Linked DNA regions of Luteolibacter flavescens. The protein of the gene in region 2 interacts with the protein of the main gene of each other region in a pairwise test. Links are inferred from orthologs where the notes say so. Each region holds a gene or a part of one and is shown on either strand. Other genes may lie near its edges.

What was found.
Region 1: the proteins of OKA04_RS03525 (region 2) and ftsA interact in binary tests that used the Escherichia coli proteins (3 or more experiments, as listed by UniProt). The link is inferred for Luteolibacter flavescens from one-to-one orthologs.
Region 3: the proteins of OKA04_RS03525 (region 2) and OKA04_RS15160 interact in binary tests that used the Escherichia coli proteins (3 or more experiments, as listed by UniProt). The link is inferred for Luteolibacter flavescens from one-to-one orthologs.

Annotation. Positions count from the first base shown.
Region 1 is NZ_JAPDDS010000008.1:104,238-107,372, forward strand. What follows is about bases 1-2,983. They hold ftsA (cell division protein FtsA), read right to left. Parts: upstream 2,101-2,983; coding sequence 901-2,100; downstream 1-900. Other genes in these bases: OKA04_RS15160 (hypothetical protein), read right to left, coding at 1-867; OKA04_RS15170 (cell division protein FtsQ/DivIB), read right to left, coding at 2,109-2,983. Also shown: more of OKA04_RS15170, read right to left, coding at 2,984-3,080; OKA04_RS15175 (D-alanine--D-alanine ligase), read right to left, coding at 3,099-3,135. UniProt on the Escherichia coli protein: Essential cell division protein that assists in the assembly of the Z ring. May serve as the principal membrane anchor for the Z ring.
Region 2 is NZ_JAPDDS010000001.1:842,372-845,368, reverse strand. The notes cover bases 91-2,935. They hold OKA04_RS03525 (rod shape-determining protein), read right to left. Parts: upstream 2,107-2,935; coding sequence 1,075-2,106; downstream 91-1,074. Other genes in these bases: OKA04_RS03515 (ParA family protein), read right to left, coding at 2,905-2,935; OKA04_RS03520 (hypothetical protein), read right to left, coding at 2,398-2,871; mreC (rod shape-determining protein MreC), read right to left, coding at 239-1,048; OKA04_RS03535 (hypothetical protein), read right to left, coding at 91-242. Also shown: more of OKA04_RS03535, read right to left, coding at 1-90; more of OKA04_RS03515, read right to left, coding at 2,936-2,997. UniProt on the Escherichia coli protein: Forms membrane-associated dynamic filaments that are essential for cell shape determination. Acts by regulating cell wall synthesis and cell elongation, and thus cell shape.
Region 3 is NZ_JAPDDS010000008.1:102,535-105,576, forward strand. What follows is about bases 153-3,042. They hold OKA04_RS15160 (hypothetical protein), read right to left. Parts: upstream 2,571-3,042; coding sequence 735-2,570; downstream 153-734. Other genes in these bases: OKA04_RS15155 (DUF2264 domain-containing protein), read left to right, coding at 153-636; ftsA (cell division protein FtsA), read right to left, coding at 2,604-3,042. Also shown: more of OKA04_RS15155, read left to right, coding at 1-152. UniProt on the Escherichia coli protein: Essential cell division protein that forms a contractile ring structure (Z ring) at the future cell division site. The regulation of the ring assembly controls the timing and the location of cell division.

The DNA.
Region 1 (3,135 bases), on a different replicon or contig from region 2:
CGAGAGGCTCTGCATCAGCAGCTCGATCTCATACAGCGTGAGATCCTGGCCACCACAGAGGTGGACGAGCACCGTCTCGGTGTCGCGGAGCAGCGCGCCCTGGTCGAGCAGCGGGCTGTTGAGGGCATTGCGCAGCGCCTTCTGCGCGCGGTCCTTGCCGCTGGCGATGCCGGAGCCGAAGAGACAACGCGAGCGCGTGGTGCGCAGCGCGGTCATCAGGTCATCGAGGCCGACATTGATCAGACCCGGACGGATCACCAGGCGGATCACCGCCTTGATGCTCTCGGAGATCATGCGGTCCGCGGCGGCGAAGGCCTCGTGGATGCCCTGCTTCGCCAGCACGAGATCGCCCATGCGGGTGTTGTCGAAGGTGACGAGCGCGTTCGAAAGCACCGCCAGCTCGTTGAGCGCGGTGTCCGCCTGGTCGCGGCGACGGCGGCCTTCGAAGCTGAAGGGCATGGTGGCGAAGACCACGACGAAAGCGCCCTCTTCCCGCGCGATGCGGCAGATGATGGGAGCCGCGCCGGAGCCCGTGCCACCGCCGAGACCCACGCAGAGGAAGACGATCTTGCGGCCCTTCAGTGCGGCGCGGATCTCGCTCTCCGCCTCGAGGATCGCCTGCTGGCCGAGCTCGGGATCGCCACCGCAGCCGAGGCCCTTGGTGAGATTCCGGCCGAGCTGGATGCGCTCGCGGGCGACCGAGCCGGAGAGCGTGCGGATGTCGGTATTCACCGCCAGCATCTCGGCTCCGTCCATGCCATCGAGGACCACCCGGTCGAGCATGTTGGTCCCCGCACCGCCGAGGCCGACGATCTTCACGGAGGACGAGGGAATGGTGTTCTGGGGGTCGCGTGGGAATTCGATCATGTCAGGGTTGGCGGCCGGGCCGCCGGAATGTGGTTATTTTGAGAAGGGCCAAAGACGACGCAGGAAACCGCGCTTCGGTTCGCGCTCGGCCTCGATGATCTGCGCGTAGCGGATCAGGCCGATGGCGGTGGTGAACTGGGGGTCCTTGAAATTCGCTTGCACGCCGCTCAGCTCCGGCGGCTCGGGGCGGTAGATGTCCCGCTTGAAGATATCGTGCGCCAACTCGCCGAAGCCACGCATGAGGCTGCTGCCGCCGGACAGGAAGACACCCGTGCCGACGCGATCCATCGCCCCGTGCGGCAGGCGGCGCAGCAGGAGCTTCAGCGTCTCCTCCATGCGCTGGCGGATGATGTCGTTGAGAAGCTGGCGCTTCACCTCGGCCTCGGCGAAGCCCTTGTCGTCGGACACCTTGATGATGCCCACGGAGCGCGCGGGATCCGCGGAGGCATCCCCCTCGCGCACCTTCAGCGTCTCCGCCTTCGAGAAAGCGAGGCCGGTCACGAGGTGGATGTCGTTCGTGATGTGATCCCCGCCGACGGGGATGCAGCCGGAGGCCTCGATCGCACCGTCGAGGTAAAGTACGTAGTCCGTAGTACCACCGCCGATGTCGATGACCAGCGCGCCGCGCTCCTTCGACTCGCGGTCGAGCGCCACCTGCGCGGAGGCGATGGGGGCGAAGACGAGGTCGTCGATGTCCAGCGGCATCTCGCGGACGCACTTGATCTGGTTCTCGATCCGCGAGCGGATGCCGTGGATCACGTGGAAATCCGCATCGACCGTCTTCCCCGACAGCCCGACCGGCGAGGTCGCGTGCTCGAAGCCATCCACTCCGAAGCGGCGGATGATGTGATGGAGGTAAACGTGGTCCGCCGGGATCGCCACGGCACGGGCGATCTCCTTTGCCTCCTGCACGTGGGCTGGCGCGATGACCGATTCATCGTCCGGCAGGCGGAAGCTGCCACGATTGTTCACGCCATGGATGTGCGAGCCCGTGACAGAGAGATAGACGCTGCCGATCTCGACATCGCTGGCATCCTCCGCCTTCACCAGCGCATCCTTCAGGCAGGTGCGGACCTGAGGGAAGTCGTAGATCTCGCCCTTCCGCACGCCGACGGACTTCGACTGGCCGACGCCGAGGATCTTGACGGAGCCATCCGACTTCACTTCTCCCACCACCATGCAGATCTTGCTGGTGCCGATTTCTAGTCCGACGTGGATCTTCGAGCGAGGCATGGGGAGGTTCAGCGATTCAGGAGATTTTGGAGGTCGCGGGACCGGCGGTCCGGCGGGGCGACGGGTACGGGCTCGTCGATGAGGATGGCGCGGGGTGCACCTTCACCGTGAAGCACGACGGGGATATTCCGCTCGGGGATGAGCTCGATGGAAGCGATGTGCTGGTCCTGCTCGCGGGCATGCACCAGCGCGGCATGCAGGTCGCTCATCTGGCGCTCGTGATCGCCGAGGCCGAAGGAAGCGCGAGTCCCCTCGTGCGAGACCAGCTCCAGCGACCACGCGCGGCTCTGGCGCAGCGTGTCGATCCACTGGTCGGCACGGTCGATGCGGCCGCAGGCGACCTGATAGAGACGATTGAGGCGGCTGAATTCCGGATGCTCCACCAGCTTCCCGGCGGCCGGGGCTTCACCACCCTCACCAAGCTCGAAGACCGGCAGCCCGGACACATCGTCCCGCATGTCCGGCGGGCAGTGGAAGGCGAAGCCCTTCTTGTCCACCAGCAGGCCGGCCTGAGGATCGCGGGCGGGAATGCCGTGCGACGGCGAGGAAACCCACACATGCGGGGTACGGGCGGTGACCTGCACGATCAGGGTGCCCGGGAACTCCCGGCGGACGCTGACGGTCGCAAGCTCGGGCAGCGCGCGGAGCTTTGCCTCGATCTCCTCGGCATCGCAGTCGAAGAGGCTGCCATTCAGATCGATGCCCGCCACCTGCACCAGGCGGCGCTCGTCGATGGCGGGATTTGGCGTCAGCTCGATCGCCTGGAGCTGGAATTTCTCGTTCTCCAGCAATCCACGATCAATGCCGTACTTCACCCCCCACGCCGCCGCACCGAGGAACGCGAGGAAGACGGCGAAACGCACCATCTTCCGCAGGCTCTTCAGGACGCTATACCAAACGATGCGCGGCGACACGACCTTCGCCTGAAGCTCGATGACCTGGCGACGGTGATGGACTCGTGAAGTGCGGCGCTTGAACATGGGATGAGGGAGGGTTCGTTATCGGGAACGAAGGGCCAGCGACAGTTCGGCGATC
Region 2 (2,997 bases):
TACTTGTAGATCTCCGCGTCGCCACCCGGCGGGCCGAGCGTGCACTGGGCATCCCAGAGGAAGCCACAGACGAAGGCGAGGGCCAGCATCACCGGCGGGCCCACCGTCACCGAGGCACACAGGAAGACCAGGGTCACCAGCAGCAGCCGCGCATTGTAGAGCCCGGTCAGGGACGGGATGAACTGCTGCGCCGCGAGCGCCAGCAAGACGAGGATGAAAAGGCTGAGGGCGTATCGGATCACTGGGTCACGGCAGGCAATAGGAATACCGTGCTCAGATCCGTGAAATCAACTGACGGACGGACCAAAGCTTCGGAGTCGAGCAAGCCGGGGACGACGGACTCGACCGTACCCACCAGGACATTCGCGGGGAAAAGTCCGCCGCGCCCGGTGGTGAAAACACGAGTGCCCGGACTGATCCGGGCTTTCGTGGAAAGGAATCGCAGGCGGAGCCGTGGCCCGCCTTCATACTGGCCACGCTGGCCACTGAGGATGCCCACCTCGGGGGTACCCTCGATCTTGACTGAAACCTGGCACGCCTCGTCGGTCAGCAGGATCACGGAGGACACTCCCTCCTTGCCGACCCGGTCCACCTTGCCGACCAGACCGCCATCGGCGACCACCGGCTGGTGGAGGGAGACGCCGCTTTCCGCGCCGCGGTCGATATCCACCGTCTGCCACCACGTGGTGGGCTGGCGGCGGATCACGCGGACGGCGGTGGCCTTGAATTCCATGCGCTTCTGGAAGTCCAGATCACGGCGCAGGCGGGCGTTTTCTTCCTCCAGATTCTGCGCCTCGGCCTCGACCAGACGGAGCCGGTCATACTCCGCGCGCATGGTCTCGATCTCGGCTTCCAGCTCCTTCGAGCTCTGCACCTCGTCGAGGAATGAGCGGGCCTTCACCTCCATGGACGAGCCCGCGGTGAGGAAAGGCGTCAGCCACTGGTAGTAGGTGGCCTGGATATCACGCACGGCACGCTCGCTCCGGGTCAGGGCCCATACGGCCCCGGCCAGAAAGAGAAGGAATGCGAGGAGATTGAGCGGCCTCATGGCGAGGGGCGCTTGGCGTCAGCCGGTCAGTAGTGGGACGAAGTGGTGACCCGCTTCAGCACCTCCAGTTCCTGGAGCATCTTGCCGGTGCCTTCCGCCACGGCGCTGAGGGGGTCCTCGGCGACATGGACCGGCAGGCCGGTTTCTTCCCGGAGAAGTCGGTCGAGCCCCCGCAGGAGGGCACCTCCGCCCGCCAGCACGATCCCGCGGTCCACTAGGTCCGCGGCGAGTTCCGGGGGGCAACGCTCCAGCGTCGTGCGAACCGCATCGACGATGGTGGAAAGGGGATCTGCCATGGCCTCGCGGATCTCCTGCGAGGTGATGGTGATGGTCTTCGGCAGGCCGGCCACAAGGTCGCGGCCCTTCACATCCATGGTGATTTCCTTCGGCAGGGGGGCGGCGGAGCCGAGGCGGATCTTGATGTCCTCGGCGGTGCGCTCGCCGATCATCAGGTTGTAGGCCCGCTTCATGTAGGAGACGATGGCCTCGTCCAGTTCGTCACCGGCCGTCCGCACGGAGCGGGCGAAGACGATGCCGCCCAGGGAGATGAGCGCCACCTCCGTGGTGCCACCGCCGATGTCCACGATCATGTTGCCGGAGGCATCCATGACGGGCAGGCCCACGCCGATCGCGGCGGCCATCGGCTCTTCCACGATGTGGACCTCGCGCGCGCCGGCCTGCTCGGCCGACTCGCTGACCGCGCGGCGCTCCACCTCGGTGATACCGGAGGGGACTGCGATGACCACGCGCGGGTTGTTCCGCCGGCGGTTGTTCGCCTTGCGGATGAAATGACGAAGCATGGCCTCGGTGACCTCGAAGTCGGCGATGACCCCGTCCTTGAGCGGGCGGATCGCGACGATGTTGCCGGGCGTGCGGCCCAGCATGCGCTTTGCGTCATCGCCCACGGCCAGCACCTCATTGGTACCCGCCTTCACGGCGACCACCGAGGGCTCACGCAGGACGATGCCCTGATCCTTGACGTTGACGAGGGTATTGGCGGTGCCGAGGTCGATGCCGATGTCGTTGGAAAACCAGCTGCCGAATAATCGAGCAAACATTTAATGGTGAAAGGATTGGAAAGGAAGAGTGACGGTCATCAGAGTCCCGGCGCGGCACCGTCCGCCGATTGCGAGGGTTCAAAAAATTCGGCCTTCCCGACGAATCGGGAAGGCGGCGGACTATGGCGATTTGGCCCCCGCCGGGTCAAGCGGGAATCCCTTGTAATACAAAGAGCGATGCCCGGTGGGAAATGCAGGTGGGTCACTCACCATGAAGGTATTGGGTAAGTGCCGCGGGCCGGTGTGTGCCAGCAGCGGCGTCTGCTTATTTTGGGTCTGCGAAATTATCGCTTATTTCGGATCGATTGCGATCCTTGCCAACTCAAGCGCGATCTCCCTCATCGCCCGATCGCGGGTCATCCGGCTCTCTCTTCCTCCCTGTCCGGGCATGAAAAGAACCCTGTGCAATCCGGTTGGAGTGTGGTCCATGCAACTGCCGTCGCCGCCTTGGCATCTCGCAATGGTGATGACCAGATCCTCATCTCGGAAGGGTAGATGTGCGGAGGTTAGAAGGCCTATTGCCAAATCCGCCGCCTCTTCCAAGGTCCAGCCTTCTTGATAGTCCGTTTCTCCAAGAATGGCAGGTGTATGAATTCCCCATCCTAGGTTGGTCGGAAACAGGGATATTAAAGCTTCTTGGTCCGCGTTTATTCCGACTTCATTGATGGGAGAGCCACAAGTCACTGTTTCTCCCAGTGTCCCGTGAAGCTTTCTCGCTGGGAAGCCGGCTCGACGGATCTTCTCGACGGCTTCATCGAGATTCATTTCGCCCGAGCCTTCGTCAGCGCTGTCATATTCTCAAGCCAGCACCGGCCCGACCGCGGCGTGGCGGGTCAGGAACTCATCGGCGAGGCTGGCGTAGGCATTCGCGCCGATTCCTGTCGGATCGTG
Region 3 (3,042 bases), on a different replicon or contig from region 2:
GGCGAATGCGAGATGGCCCCGATCCAGCGCGCGCTCGACAAGCACGAGGAGTGGTACGTCGGCGATGGCACCTACGGCGACGGGCCGGACTACCACTGGGACTACTACAACAGCTTCGTGATCCAGCCCGCGATGCTCACCGTGCTGGACACCTGCCAGGCGGAGAAGCATCCGCTCGCCGGACGCCTGCCAAAGGTGACCGAGCGGGCGAAGCGCTTCGCAGCCGTGCAAGAGCGGCTCGTTTCCCCGGAGGGCACCTACCCGGTCATGGGCCGGTCCAGCGCCTATCGCTTCGGGGCCTTCCAGCACCTCTCGATGATGGCGCTGCGAAAGGAGCTGCCGTCCGAGGTCTCCCCTGCCGCTGCACGCGGGGCGCTCACCGCCGTGATCCACCGCACCATCGAGGCACCCGGCACCTTTGACAAAAAGGGCTGGCTGCAGGTCGGCGCGGTCGGCCATCAGCCGTCGATCCGCGAGGGCTACATCTCCACCGGCAGCCTCTACCTGTGTCTCGCCGGACTCCAGCACCTCGGCCTGCCGGCCACCGATCCCTTCTGGACAGCCCCTGCCGAGCCATGGACGCAGAAGCGCATCTGGGCCGGTGAGGACGTGAAGGCGGACAAGGCCATGAAGTAAAAAAGAAAGCCCGGAGATCTCTCCGGGCTTCCGTGATTTCCATCATCGCCGCGCGGCCTCTCGTGGAAGGCGACGCGGCTTGAAAAGATTCGCTTTCCTCAGCTCTTCTTGCGGAGGAATGCAGGGACATCGAGGTCCTCGCCTTCGAAGAGACTTGGCGAGCCACCTTCGAACTTGCCGCGCGGACCGCCTTCGAAGCTGAGTTCACCCTGTCCCTTGCCACCGGCGCGGGCCTTCACGGGCACCACCGGCTTGTCCGGAGCCACCTCTTCCATCCCGGCGAAGACATCGTCGAGATCGTCGAAGACACCCGGCAAGATCACCGGCTTCTCTTCCTTCGCGGCGACGGGCTGATGAACCGGCTCTTCCGGAGCAGGTGCTTCCTCTTCCTCAATCGAGAAGAAAGCGGGAGCTTCTTCCTCCGGCTCATCGTTGATGTCCGGGAAATCATTCTCCACCTGTGGCTGGGGCTTCAGGCTCACGACTTCCTCCATCGACCCGCCGAACGCTTCCGGTGCGGAGGTCCGCTGTGGAGCGGCGCGATCAATGGTGAAGGGCGATTGCTCGGGCTCGGCGAAAGGGGTCGATTCCTCTTCAACCGGCAAAGGTGCAGGCTTCGGCTTCGTGGTGAACTCGGCCACCACCGGCTTCGACTCTTCGAAAAGCGTGGCGGCGGCGATTGCCTTGGCCACGGAGGCCGGCGGCTCGGCCTTCTGCACCGGGAGGGGCTCCACCACGGGTGCGGGAGCAGGCTCGGCGACGACGCGGACCGGTTCCGGCGCACGCACCGGCTCGGGCTCGCGGACGGCTTCACGCACGGGCTCCGGAGCGCGGGCTGGCGGCGGCGGGGCCACGGCTACAGGCTCGGGTTCCGGCTCTTCCTCCGGCTCATCCATGGAAAAACCCACGGTGGGCTCCAGCAGGGCGGGCCTCTCCATCGGAGCGGTGCGCGTGGCGTGCAGGCGATCTTCCGGCAGCGAGCTCACCATCGTGATGCTCAGGCTCTCGCCCATGCTCGGATCGACTGCCGCGCCGAAGAGCACGTGAGCCTTGTCCGGCACGTACTTCGAGAGGCTCTGCATCAGCAGCTCGATCTCATACAGCGTGAGATCCTGGCCACCACAGAGGTGGACGAGCACCGTCTCGGTGTCGCGGAGCAGCGCGCCCTGGTCGAGCAGCGGGCTGTTGAGGGCATTGCGCAGCGCCTTCTGCGCGCGGTCCTTGCCGCTGGCGATGCCGGAGCCGAAGAGACAACGCGAGCGCGTGGTGCGCAGCGCGGTCATCAGGTCATCGAGGCCGACATTGATCAGACCCGGACGGATCACCAGGCGGATCACCGCCTTGATGCTCTCGGAGATCATGCGGTCCGCGGCGGCGAAGGCCTCGTGGATGCCCTGCTTCGCCAGCACGAGATCGCCCATGCGGGTGTTGTCGAAGGTGACGAGCGCGTTCGAAAGCACCGCCAGCTCGTTGAGCGCGGTGTCCGCCTGGTCGCGGCGACGGCGGCCTTCGAAGCTGAAGGGCATGGTGGCGAAGACCACGACGAAAGCGCCCTCTTCCCGCGCGATGCGGCAGATGATGGGAGCCGCGCCGGAGCCCGTGCCACCGCCGAGACCCACGCAGAGGAAGACGATCTTGCGGCCCTTCAGTGCGGCGCGGATCTCGCTCTCCGCCTCGAGGATCGCCTGCTGGCCGAGCTCGGGATCGCCACCGCAGCCGAGGCCCTTGGTGAGATTCCGGCCGAGCTGGATGCGCTCGCGGGCGACCGAGCCGGAGAGCGTGCGGATGTCGGTATTCACCGCCAGCATCTCGGCTCCGTCCATGCCATCGAGGACCACCCGGTCGAGCATGTTGGTCCCCGCACCGCCGAGGCCGACGATCTTCACGGAGGACGAGGGAATGGTGTTCTGGGGGTCGCGTGGGAATTCGATCATGTCAGGGTTGGCGGCCGGGCCGCCGGAATGTGGTTATTTTGAGAAGGGCCAAAGACGACGCAGGAAACCGCGCTTCGGTTCGCGCTCGGCCTCGATGATCTGCGCGTAGCGGATCAGGCCGATGGCGGTGGTGAACTGGGGGTCCTTGAAATTCGCTTGCACGCCGCTCAGCTCCGGCGGCTCGGGGCGGTAGATGTCCCGCTTGAAGATATCGTGCGCCAACTCGCCGAAGCCACGCATGAGGCTGCTGCCGCCGGACAGGAAGACACCCGTGCCGACGCGATCCATCGCCCCGTGCGGCAGGCGGCGCAGCAGGAGCTTCAGCGTCTCCTCCATGCGCTGGCGGATGATGTCGTTGAGAAGCTGGCGCTTCACCTCGGCCTCGGCGAAGCCCTTGTCGTCGGACACCTTGATGATGCCCACGGAGCGCGCGGGATCCGCGGAGGCATCCCCCTCGCGCACCTTCAGCGTC